DNA from 2 places in the Promicromonospora sp. NPDC060204 genome. Region 2 is predicted to be linked to the other one. Evidence: riboswitches for the same ligand, from Rfam matches in the RefSeq annotation. Region 2 holds a riboswitch; the other holds the start of a gene.
The links. Region 2 has a riboswitch for FMN ahead of pnuC (nicotinamide riboside transporter PnuC). Riboswitches for the same ligand answer to the same signal wherever they lie in the genome.
Positions count from the first base shown of each region.

Region 1 (6,099 bases), on a different contig from region 2:
CAGGACCGCAACGTAGAGCGCGGCGTACGCCCACGGCCCTTGACCCTCCGGTCCGGCCAGCCGGGCGTTCGCCGGCGCTGCCGGTTCGTACACGACGTCGACGGCGTCACCCTCGAAGAACGCGCCCTCCCGCACCGGTACCTGGGCGCTCTGCAGAGTCCCGTCCTGGACCGGGAACCGGACCTCGAGCTCGCCGCCGTCGTACCAGGTGCTCTTCACGACCGTCGCCTGCGCCTCGACACCCGAGGCGCGCAGTGCCAGTGCGTCGCCGACCGCGGTCACCGTCAGCAGGCCGGCCACCGCCACGCCCAGCGCGGGCGCGAAGATCAGTAGGAGCACGATCCGCGGTGTCCTCCATCTGTCAAGCAGGCCCGAGGCGTGCCCTGTCCGAGCCCGGGCGTCGGGCGAGGTACGGTGATGCCGCGACGTCCGGGCGCGCCGGAACAGCTCCCTCGCTGCGGCGAACCCGCGGGCGAGGGTCACCAGCGCGAGCAGGTCGAGTCCCACGACGAGCAACACCCAGCCGTCCACCATCGGTTCGTCGGCGGCGACGACCCGGCCTGGGGCGTGAGGGTCGTAGATCACGTCGATCCGGTCGTTGAAGCGGAGGTCGCCCGGCGTGCGGCTGAGTGTCGCCTCGAAGTACGGCGGGTCGTCGGGCCTGACGATCACCTTGTCGGGCCCGCGGCGCACCCAGTCGTAGCCGACCACCCAGGCGTCGACCCGCATACCCCGGTCCGCGAGGATCTGCCGGTCCAGGAGATAGTCGAACGTGACGAGCCCCAAGAGGGCCGAGAAGACGAGGGCGGTGCAGAGCGTCAACGCCAGGCTACTGGTGGTCGACGCCCTGAGGGTCCCGAGGCCGAGGTGCACTACGTGTTGCCTGGTGGCTGAGTCGCGCAGGGAGACTAGCGGCGTCCTCCCGTCGCGAGGCCGGGACCCGGCCAGGCGGTCGGGTGAACTTCCTACACGCCCGCAGGCGGCCACACGCCGAGGATCACGGCCATGACCAGGATCGTGACCAGCTCGTGCGCCAGGTTCAGGGTGGTGAGCTGCGGCGGACGGCCCTCGAAGGCGTCGTGGGTGATGAAGCGGGCCGCGGTGAAGCCGACCCAGAGCAGCACGGCCGTCACGACCGACGCCGTGAAGAAGCTCCCCTCGTAGAAGACCCACGAGATGTAGACGGCGCCGGCCAGTACCCACGCCGTCAGGAAGCTGACGATCACCGTCACGACGATGGGCCAGATCCCTGCGGCCCGAGCGGCTTCGGGATCGACCTTCGCCAGCCGCATCCAGCGGGTGCCGAACACGCGGGGGGTGTACCAGACCGAGCCCACGACGAGCGTGGACAGCGTGGCCACGATCACGGCCCAGTAGTTCACGTCGGGGATCATCGGTGCTCCCGGTCGCTCCATGCGGACTGGTTGGGTGGCGAGGTGCGGCGCCAGGATGCGGCGGCGCGTTCGGTGGCCCGGAGAACCGGGCCCTACGCTGGCATCATGGCAGCACTCATCGCCCCCAGCATCCTGTCCGCCGACTTCGCGAACCTCGAGCGCGACCTCGGCCGGATCGCCTCCGCGGACTACGCGCACGTCGACGTCATGGACAACCATTTCGTGCCCAACCTGACGCTGGGGCTGCCGATCTTCGAGCGGCTCGCCAAGGTGTCGCCGATCCCGCTCGACGCCCACCTCATGATCGAGAACCCGGACCGGTGGGCGCCGGCGTTCGCGGAGGCGGGGGCGGCGTCGGTCACCTTCCACGCGGAGGCCGCGCAGGCACCCGTCCGCCTGGCCCGGGAGCTGCACCGGCTCGGCGCGCGCGCCGGGGTGGCGCTGCGTCCGGCCACGCCGGTGGAGCCGTTCCTCGACCTGCTGGCCGAGATCGACATGATCCTCGTGATGACGGTCGAGCCGGGGTTCGGCGGGCAGTCGTTCATCGAGGGCACGCTGCCCAAGATCCGGCGGGCGCGGCAGGCCGTGAGCGAGTCCGGGCTGGACGTGTGGATCCAGGTCGACGGGGGAGTGTCCCGGGACACGATCGAGCGTGCGGCCGACGCCGGCGCGAACGTCTTCGTGGCGGGCTCCGCGGTGTACGGAGCCGAGGACATCCCGGCGGAGATCGCGACGCTCCGCGAGCTGGCGACCAAGCACACCCACTGACCCCGGCCGCCCCCGGCCGACCCGGCCGTTGAGTGCTGGGTATTCGTGCGTTTTCCTGCCTCAGGAGCGCAAATACCCAGCACTCAACGCTCGTCTCTTGGTTGGAAATAGTGTGCCAAGCGCGTTGGGTTGCCCGCACCGGTCCGCGCGCGTCGCACCGCCCCGGTGGGGGAGGGCGGCCCTACTTTCGGCCGGTCGGAAGACCGGTCCGTGGGCCGATGACCTCGCACAGCGAGGCCGGGATGCTCGGTACATGACGACACCCGACGCGGCACCTGACGCAGCATCCGAGGCGGCAGCAGTCCCTGAGACCGCAGCCGGGACCGCATCCCAGACGACGTTCGAGACGCCGTCCAGGCGCGCCCGGCGCCACACCTGGCTCGTTCCTGCGGGACTGCTGCTCCTGTCGGTGATCCCGGCGCTCGGCGGCTCCGCGCGGCTCGCGGAGCTCGCCTCCGACCCGGTGCTGACCGAGGAGAACGCGCGGTTCGTGACCCAGTCGCTGCCCGTCGTCGTGCACATCGTGTGCGTGACCGTCTACAGCATGCTGGGCGCGTTCCAGTTCGTGCCGGCCCTGCGCCGCCGCCGCTGGCACCGGTGGGCCGGGCGGGTGCTCGCCCCGGCTGGCGTCGGCGTCGCCCTGACCGGGCTCTGGATGACGGCGTTCTACGACCTGCCGGTCAAGGACACGGTCGTGGTCAACGGCATGCGCTACCTCGTGGGCACCACCATGCTGGCGGCGATCGCGCTGGGGGTCCGGGCGGCCCTGCGCCGCGACTACGCCACCCACTCCGCGTGGATGACGCGCGCGTACGCGCTGGCCATGGGCGCCGGGACCCAGGGGCTGCTGCTCGGGCCCCTCGTGCTGGTCACGGGGAGCCTGGACCCCGTGACCAACTCGATCGGGCTGACCGCCGGCTGGGTGATCAACATCGCGGTGGCCGAGTGGGTGATCCACCGGCGCCGGCTCCGGGAGCACAGATGACGGGGCGCGTGACGGGAGCGCGTGTGACGCAGACCATGGCCGCACGCGACGCGACCTGTGGCATGCTGGCGAGCAGCAGTACGCACACACGTGCTCCGGGGTCGGTGTAATTCCGAGCCGGCGGTTACAGTCCGCGACCCGCGTCCGTCCGCAAGGACGGGCCGGTTGACCTGGTGGAACTCCAGGACCGACGGTGAAAGTCCGGATGGGAGGAAGCACGTGCGGCGGAGCCGTCCCCTGGGGCGTGCTACGTCGTGACGTCGTGCGCGCGAGCAGGGCCTTCGGGCTCCTGACTCGCGTACCCGTCGTCCAGCCCCGGAGCGCCGACGCTCGGGGAGGACGGCATGAATCAGGCACCGATCGGACCGGACGGTCTCCAGGCCGCGATGCGCCGCGCCCTCGCGCTGGCGCGGCTGGGCCCGGCGTACGGGCCCAACCCGCGCGTCGGCTGTGTGCTCCTGGACCCCGACGGCGGCACCGTCGCGGAGGGTTACCACCGCGGCGCCGGCACCCCGCACGCCGAGGCCGCCGCCCTGGCGGACGCCCGGTCCCGCGGTGTGGACCCGCGCGGCACGACGGCGGTCGTGACCCTGGAGCCCTGCGCGCACCACGGCCGCACCGGCCCCTGCGCGGACGCCCTGATCGATGCGGGCGTCGCCGCGGTGCACGTGGCGGTCGGGGACCCGAACCCCGTCGCGACGGGCGGCGCGACCAGGCTCCGGGACGCGGGCGTCCCGGTGTCCGTCGGCCTCCTCTCCGACGACGGCGAGGAGCTGCTGCGCCCCTGGCTGCACGCCGTCCGCACCGGCCGTCCCTACGTGACCCTCAAGCTCGCCACCAGTCTGGACGGCCGGGTCGCCGCCGTGGACGGGACCAGCCGCTGGATCACCGGCGACCGGGCCCGCGCGCACGCCCACACGGTCCGCGCGCAGGTCGACGCGATCGCCGTCGGCTCGGGCACCGCCCTCGTCGACGACCCGTCGCTGACCGCCCGCCGGGCCGACGGCAGCCTCTTCGAGCACCAGCCGCTCCGCGTGGTCCTCGGCCGTCGCGAGGTGCCCGACGACGCCCGCCTGCGCGGGCCCGGCGGTCCGCTGCTGCACCTGCCCACCCACGACCTCGACGCCGCGCTGCGCGAGCTCGGCGGCCGGGAGGTGCGCCACCTGCTCGTGGAGGGCGGCCCCACGCTGGCCACGGCGCTGCTGGCCGCGGACCTCGTCGACGAGCTGCACGCCCACGTCGCCCCGGTGCTGCTCGGCGCGGGCGCCACCGCCGTCGGCGACCTCGGCGTGACCACGATCGGCGAGGCCGCGCGCTTCGCGACCGACGACGTGACCCGGCTCGGCGACGACGTGCTGCTGGTCGCGCGCCGGCTCAAGCCTGCTGAGGCCCAGCCCCCGCAAGACCAGTCCGCTGAAGACAACACCGCAGCAGACAACACCGCAGCAGACCACACCGCGGCAGACAACACCGCAGCAGACAACACCGCAGCAGACCACACCGCAGCCCTTTCCGCTCAGGACGGCCGCCCCGGCCGGCGCACCCAGGAGGAGATCTGATGTTCACCGGAATCGTCGAGGAGCTCGGCTCCGTCGTCGCGCTCGTCCGCCCCGACGGCCCGGCCGGCGCCGACGCCACGTCCGGCACGGACGCCGTCGCGCCCGACGCCGTCCTGACCGTCGCGGGGCCGCTCGCCACGTCCGACGCCCGTCCCGGCGACTCGATCGCCGTCGACGGCGTGTGCCTGACCGTCACCTCCGTGGCCGACGGCGCGTTCGTGGCCGAGGTGATGCCCGAGACGCTGCGGCGGACGTCGCTCGGCGGCCTGGTGCCCGGCGCCCGGGTCAACCTGGAGCGGGCGCTGCCGGCGAACGGCCGCCTGGGTGGGCACGTGGTCCAGGGGCACGTGGACGGCGTGGCCGTGCTCGTGCGGCGCACGCCCGGCCCGCGCTGGGACGACCTGGAGTTCTCCGCCCCCGCCGCCCTGACCCGGTACGTCGCGGAGAAGGGCTCCGTGGCGCTGTCGGGGGTCTCGCTCACGGTGACGTGGGTGTCGGACGACGGGTTCGGCGTCTCGCTCATCCCGACCACGCTCGCCGCCACCACGCTGGGCCGGCTGGTCCCGGGGGACTCCGTCAACGTGGAGGTCGACGTGCTCGCGAAGTACGTCGAACGCCTCATGGCGAACGGGATCGCGCGATGACCGGCGTGCGGGCGGCGGACCGCGCGGCCACGGAAGCGGATGCCGCGGACGCGCTTGGCACGACCGCTGCGACCACAGAGGCTGTGACCACGGGACTCGTGGAGCGCGCTCTCGCCGAGCTTGCTGCCGGGCGGCCCGTGCTGGTCGCGGACGACGCCGGCCGGGAGAACGAGGTGGACGCCGTGCTGGCCGCCGGCGTCGCGACGGCGGAGTGGGTGGCGTGGACCGTGCGGCACTCGTCGGGCTATCTCTGCGCGCCCATGCCGGCGCACCGGGCCGACGCCCTGGAGCTCCCGCTGATGGTGGAGCGCAGCGAGGACCCGCGCGGCACGGCCTACACGGTGTCGGTCGACGCCGTGGGGGTGTCGACGGGCATCTCCGCCGCGGACCGGGCGCTGACGCTGCGGGTCCTCGGTGACCCGGGTTCGGGCGCGCGCGACCTGATCCGGCCCGGGCACGTGCTGCCGCTGCGGGCCCGCCCCGGCGGTGTGCTGGAGCGGGCGGGGCACACCGAGGCCGCGGTGGACCTGGTGCGGCTGGCGGGCAGGACGACGGATGCGGGTCCCGACCTCGGCGAGGTGGGCGCCATCGCCGAGCTGGTCCGGGACGACGGCGCCATGATGCGCCTGCCCGAGGCGCAGGCGCTGGCGCGGGAGTACGGGCTCGTGGTGCTGACGGTCGCCGACCTGGTCGCGTGGCGGCGGGAGCACGATGTTCCGTCGGCCGCGGCCGCGGAGCTCGGCACCGCG
Region 1 is NZ_JBHWZO010000136.1:2,589-8,687, reverse strand. Features, by position in the region: gene ACFWEJ_RS17355 (hypothetical protein) at 1-822, opposite strand, end outside; gene ACFWEJ_RS17350 (DUF1761 domain-containing protein) at 966-1,394, opposite strand; gene rpe (ribulose-phosphate 3-epimerase) at 1,500-2,162, shown strand; gene ACFWEJ_RS17340 (DUF2306 domain-containing protein) at 2,416-3,147, shown strand; FMN riboswitch at 3,234-3,370, shown strand; gene ribD (bifunctional diaminohydroxyphosphoribosylaminopyrimidine deaminase/5-amino-6-(5-phosphoribosylamino)uracil reductase RibD) at 3,492-4,706, shown strand; gene ACFWEJ_RS17330 (riboflavin synthase) at 4,706-5,350, shown strand; gene ribA (GTP cyclohydrolase II) at 5,347-6,099, shown strand, end outside.
Region 1: it holds a riboswitch for FMN, as region 2 does, so the genes downstream of both, ribD (bifunctional diaminohydroxyphosphoribosylaminopyrimidine deaminase/5-amino-6-(5-phosphoribosylamino)uracil reductase RibD) here and pnuC (nicotinamide riboside transporter PnuC) in region 2, are expected to answer to the same signal.

Region 2 (6,099 bases):
ACTTCTCGCCCACGGGCGTGCCCCACAGCCCGGTGACGACGGCGAGCTGCTCCTCCAGGATGCCGAACCGCTTCTCGGGGAACGGGATGCCGTACGCGGCGTGCTCGGCGGCGAACCAGCCGGTGCCGAGGCCCAGCTCCACGCGGCCGCCGGACATCTGGTCCACCTGCGCCACCTGGATGGCCAGCACGCCCGGGTGCCGGAACGTCGCCGAGGAGACGAGCGTGCCGAGCCGCACCGTGGACGTCTCGCGGGCGAGGCCGGCGAGCGTGATCCAGGAGTCGGTGGGGCCGGGCAGGCCGTCGCTGTCGCCCATGGCGAGGTAGTGGTCGGAGCGGAAGAACGCGCTGAACCCGAGCTCCTCGGTCGCGCGCGCGACGGCGAGCTGGTCGTCGTAGCTGGCGCCCTGCTGGGGCTCGATGAAGATACGCAGGTCGAGAGTCATGTTTCCTCTGGTGCCGGTGGGTCTGGTGCCGGTGGTGGTCAGTCGAACTGGGGGTCGGTGGTGCGCGACCGCTTGATCTCGTAGAAGTACGGGTAGCGCGCCAGCGTCACGGAGGCGTCGAACAGCGCGCCCGCCTCCTCGCCGCGCGGGATACGCGTGAGCACCGGGCCGAAGAACGCGACGCCGTCGACGTGGATCGTGGGCGTGCCGACGTCGTCCCCGACGGGCTTCATGCCGGCCTCGTGGGACGCGGCGAGCTCCTCGTCGTAGTCCTCCGAGGTGCCCGCCTCCGCGAGCGCGGCGGGCAGGCCGGCCTCGGCGAGCGCCGCGACGGCCACGTCGTCGAAGGCCTTGTCCTGCTGGTTGTGGATGCGCGTCCCGGCGGCGGTGTAGAAGGCTGAGAAGGCCTCGGGGCCGTGGTCGGTCTGCACGGCCGCGGCGATGCGGCCGATGCCCCGGGAGCGCTCGATGCGGGCCCGGTAGTCGTCCGGGATGTCCCGGTCCTTGTTGAGCAGGTAGAGGCTCATCAGCTTGAAGGTGAGCTCGACGTCGCGGATCTGGGCCACCTCGAGGGCCCAGCGCGACGTGATCCAGGCGAAGGGGCACATGGGGTCGACGTAGACGTCGACGACGGGACGGGCTGCGGTCTCGGTCACGCGCAGCAGACTACGCTCAACCGCGTGACCGGGATCCGATGGGGAAGCCTCGCCACCGTCGTGGCCGGCGGGGTGATCTTTCTGGTGTGTCTGGTGGGCGTGCTCCTCGGTCACCCGTGGTCCGCCGTACCCGGTGTTCTCGGCCTGCTGATGGCCGTGCGCGAGGTGCGCTACCTGCGCAGACTGCAGTCAGGGAAGATCTCCGGCAAACGGGAAAATTCGCATCATGAACCGCATTCTTCGCTCAAAGACTCTTCACGGCGCCCGGGGAGCACGCGGTAGCCTGCCTGGCATGACCGCCGTCCGTACCCACACGCACGCGCAGGCAGTCGACGCCGCGGTGGACCTGTTCACTCGACAGGGGTACGAGGGAACCACCGTCGAGGAGATCGCCGACGCCGCGAAGGTGAGCCGCGCGACGTTCTTCCGCCGGTTCCGCTCGAAGGAGGACGTGGTCTTCGCGGACCACGAGCTGCTGCTCGAGGAGGTGGTGGTCATGCTGGCCGCGACCCGCCCCGACGCGCGGGCGAGCGAGGAGTCCGGCCACGACCTGGGGCGCGCCTGGGACCCCGACGTCGACCCGTACCTCGAGGTGTGCCGCGCGGCGCGCATGGTGTTCGACCACCACGTGGGCCAGCGCGAGACCTCCCTGGCCCGGTACGCGCTGCTGCAGCAGGTCCCGGCCCTGCGCGACCGCGAGCTCATCACCACGCACCGCTACGAGCGGGCGTTCACGCACTACCTGCGCGACACCCTGCCGCCCGAGCGCTCCGCCTCCACGGCGTCGATCGCGTTCGCGGCCTCGGTGGTCGCGGTGCACAACGCGATCCTGCGGCGCTGGCTGCGCACGCCGTCGCTCGAGCTGCGGCCCGAGCTGGAGGAGGCCTTCGCCGACCTGCGCCGGGCCGCCGTGCTCGGCACCGCCGCCAGCCCCCTGGCCGACGACGGCACCCCGGTCACCCGCCGCGTCGTCGTCACCGTCGTCGAGGGCGTGGCCGGGCCCGACGAGGTGGCCCGCGCCGTCCGCGACGCGCTCGTCTGACACCCGGGGCCTGCGGCGCTTCCGGCCGGGAATGCCGCCGTGGCATCCTGTGTTCCGCTAGACATCGTGCAGCAGCAGTTGCACACGTGCTCCGGGGTCGGTGAAATTCCGAGCCGGCGGTAATAGTCCGCGACCCGGGTGCTCCTTCGGGAGAACCCGGTTGACCTGGTGGAACTCCAGGACCGACGGTGAAAGTCCGGATGGGAGGAAGCACGTGCGGCGCGCGCCGTCGACCCCTCGGGGCCCCGGCACCGCACCGTCGTCGGCGCCCTCGTGGCGCGCCGGCCCTCACCCCGGAGTCCCGTGTGCGGACTTCGGAAGAGGGAAGAGACATGGACTGGTTCCGCGCCGCCTACGACGCGACGTTCCTGGTCGGCGACCAGCAGATCTACTGGCGCGAGGTCATCGGCAACCTGTTCGGCCTGACCTCCGCACTGGGCGGCCTGCGCCGCAAGGTGTGGGCGTGGCCGGTGGGCATCGTCGGCAACATCTTGCTCTTCACCGTCTTCATGGGCTCCTGGTTCGGCGAGACGGGCCGGGCGGACATGCTCGGCCAGGCCGCCCGCCAGATCATGTTCATCGCGGTCTCGATCTACGGCTGGTACCGCTGGCGGCAGACCCAGCGCTCCGGCGGCGCCGGCACGGTCGCGGTGCATCCGCGCTGGGCCTCGTGGCGGGTCCGGATCGGCCTCGTGACCGGGATGCTCGCCGGGACCCTACTCCTGACCCCCCTCTTCCGCGCCCTCGGCTCGTACGAGCCGGTGTGGGCCGACGCCTGGATCTTCACCGGCTCGGTGCTCGCCACCTACGGCATGGCCAAGGGCTGGGTCGAGTTCTGGCTGATCTGGGTGGCCGTCGACCTCGTGGGCGTCCCGCTGCTCTTCTCCGCCGGGTACTGGGCCACCGCGATGATGTACGTGATCTACGGCGCGTTCACGCTGTTCGGCTTCTTCGCGTGGTGGCGCATCAGCCGCCGGGAGAACGCCGGCCCGGACCGCACGGCGGTCGCGACCGCCTGATCGCGTACCGTCGGCGCTCGTGAACGCACAGGAGCGCACGGCCAGGATCGGGATCGTCGGCTCGGGCTTTCGCGCCCGCACCATGCTGCGGGTGCTGCACGCCCTGCCGGACCGCTTCGAGGTGGCCGGGATCGCCACCCGCAACGCGGCGGACCGCGAGGCACTGGCGGTCCGCGGCCTGCCGGCCGCCGGGCTGCCGGGGCTGCCCGCCCCGGCCTTTGCCACCGTGCGGGAGCTGCTCGACGGCGGCGCCCCGGACCTGGTGCTGCTGACCCTCCCCGCGGGCGCGGCCCAGCCGGTGATCCGCGACCTGGCCGCCGCCGGCGTCCCTGTGCTCACGGAGACGCCGGCAGCCGGCACGGTCGAGGAGCTGACCGCGCTGCAGCGGCTCGTGGACGACGGCGCCTGCGTGCACGTGGCCGAGCAGTACCACCTGGAGCCGCTGATCGAGGCCCAGCTCGCGGTCGCGGCGTCCGGCCTGCTCGGCGCCGTGACCGACGCCCACGTCGCCGTCGCGCACGACTACCACGGCCTCAGCGTGCTGCGCCGCGCCCTGGGCGCCGGCTTCGAGGACGTCGAGATCACCGCCCGGCGCGACGCCCGCCGGGTGCTGCCGAGCCCGAGCCGGGCGGACGACCCGGACGACCTCACCCTGGTCGACACGGTGCACGCGACCGCGTGGCTGGACTACGGCGACCGTCTCGGCACCTACGAGTTCGACGACGTCCAGTACCGCTCCTGGGTGCGCTCCCCCGCGCTGCTGGTGCGCGGCGAGCGGGGCGAGCTGCGCGACGACGTCGTCCGCACGATCGGTGCCGACGGACAGCCGCGGCACTCCACGCTGGAGCGGGTGGCCGCGGGCGGCGCCGGCAGCCACGAGGGCCTGTTCCTGCGCGGGTACACCCTCGACGGCGAGTGGCTGCACCACAACGCGTTCCGCCCGGCCCGCCTGCCCGACGACGAGCTGTCGATCGCGCGCATCGTGGCCGACATGGCCGACCACGTCCTGCACGGCGCGACGCCGCCGTACTCCGTGGCCGAGGCGGCGCAGGACCAGTACCTCCAGCTCGAGGTGCGGCGCGCCGCGGCGTCGGGCGAACGGGTGCGGACCCGGCCGCAGCCGTGGGCGCACGGGCGCGCCTGCCACCACGCCGAGGCGTCGATCGGGTGAGACGTAGTATCGCTTGACCTGAGATCCGGTACCGGCGCACCATGGGGAGCATGACTCAGACCCCAGGAGTGACGGCGCCCGACTACGACGTCACGCAGCCGCTCGACATCGACTTCGCCGGCGCCTTTGCCGACATCACGGCGGAGGAGCGGGCACAGCAGCTCGCCGTCCGCCAGTTCGTGCAGGACGAGGTGCTCCCCGTCATCGACGGCTACTGGGAGCGGTACGAGGTACCGATGGACCTGGTCAAGCGCATGGCCGAGCTGGACTTCCTGCGGGACGGCGTGGACGTGCCCGGCTTCCCGAAGATCTCCAAGATGGCCGAGGGCCTGTCCGCGATGGAGATGTCGCGCGGTGACGGCTCCGTGACCACCATCTGCGGCGTGCAGGGCGGCCTCGCGCTGCGCTCGATCGTGATGCTCGGCTCCGACGAGCAGATCGAGAAGTACGCCGGCCCGATGGCCCGCGGCGAGATCCTGGGCGCCTTCGCCCTCACCGAGCCCACGCACGGCTCGGACTCCGTGGGCCTGGAGACCTCCGCCGTGAAGGAGACGCGCGACGGCGTCGAGGGGTACGTGATCAACGGCGAGAAGAAGTGGATCGGCTTCGGCTCGATCGGCGACATCTCCGTGGTCTGGGCGCGCGGCGAGGACGGCCAGGTCCACGGCTACATCGTGCCGCAGGACACCCCGGGCTACGAGGCCACGACCATCCAGGGCAAGCTCTCCCTGCGCGCCATCCACCAGGCGCACATCGTGCTGGACGACGTGTTCGTGCCGGCCGACGCCCTGCTGCCGAAGTCGCGGTCGTTCAAGGACACCGGCCGGGTGCTGTTCGCCACGCGGCTCGGCGTGGCCTGGGGCGCCGTCGGGCAGGCCATCGCCTGCTACGAGACCGCCGTGGCCTACTCCAAGCAGCGCGTGCAGTTCGGCCGCCCGCTCGCGGCGAGCCAGATGGTGCAGGAGCGCCTCACGAAGATGCTGTCGATCCTCACGCAGATGCAGCTCCTCGTGAAGCAGATGACGCGGCTCGACGAGGCCGAGCAGCTCACCGGGCCGCAGGCCTCGCTCGCCAAGTACACCTGCACGCGCGGCGCCCGTGAGATCGCGTCGATCGCCCGCGACCTGCTCGGCGGCAACGGCATCCTGCTGGAGAACCGCGTGGCCCGGCACTTCGCCGACATCGAGGCCCTGCACACCTACGAGGGCACCGAGAGCATGCAGGCCCTCATCATCGGCCGCGAGATCACGGGCACCAGCGCCTTCGCCTGAGCGCGCCGCAGGTAGGGAAAACCCCACCCGCACCCGGTGGGTGCACTCAATGTGCCGGGGGCGCTGGTCCGCCTAGTGTCGTGTCCATGACCAGCGATGACGGCCCGACGCCGGCGCCCCCGCCCCGCACCCTCGCGGACCAGGTAGCCCCCGCGCTGACCTCGGGCGCGGGGTTCCTCCGGGGCCCGTACGACCCCGCGACCCGGCGCGCCGTCGCCGCGCTGGCCGTGGGCTGGATCTGGCACCTGACGGCCGGCCTGGTCCTCTGGATCCTCGTCCTGGTCTCGGCCGGGCTCGTCCCCGCGCTCGGCATCGGGGTGCCGATGCTCGCCTTCTGCCTCGTCCTCGCCCGCCGGTACGGCACGGCCGAACGCGCCCGCGTCGCCCGGCAGACCGGCGTCCGGATCCCCGCCCCGCAGCCGCCGCCCGCGCCGGTCCGGCCCACCTTCTGGTCCCGGCTGTGGGCGCCCGTCCGCGACGACCGCGCCTGGGCCG
Region 2 is NZ_JBHWZO010000022.1:17,049-23,147, reverse strand. Features, by position in the region: gene ACFWEJ_RS05110 (LLM class F420-dependent oxidoreductase) at 1-445, opposite strand, end outside; gene ACFWEJ_RS05105 (DsbA family protein) at 484-1,101, opposite strand; gene ACFWEJ_RS05100 (hypothetical protein) at 1,126-1,383, shown strand; gene ACFWEJ_RS05095 (helix-turn-helix domain-containing protein) at 1,394-2,143, shown strand; FMN riboswitch at 2,226-2,361, shown strand; gene pnuC (nicotinamide riboside transporter PnuC) at 2,476-3,162, shown strand; gene ACFWEJ_RS05085 (Gfo/Idh/MocA family protein) at 3,182-4,333, shown strand; gene ACFWEJ_RS05080 (acyl-CoA dehydrogenase family protein) at 4,384-5,604, shown strand; gene ACFWEJ_RS05075 (histidine kinase) at 5,691-6,099, shown strand, end outside.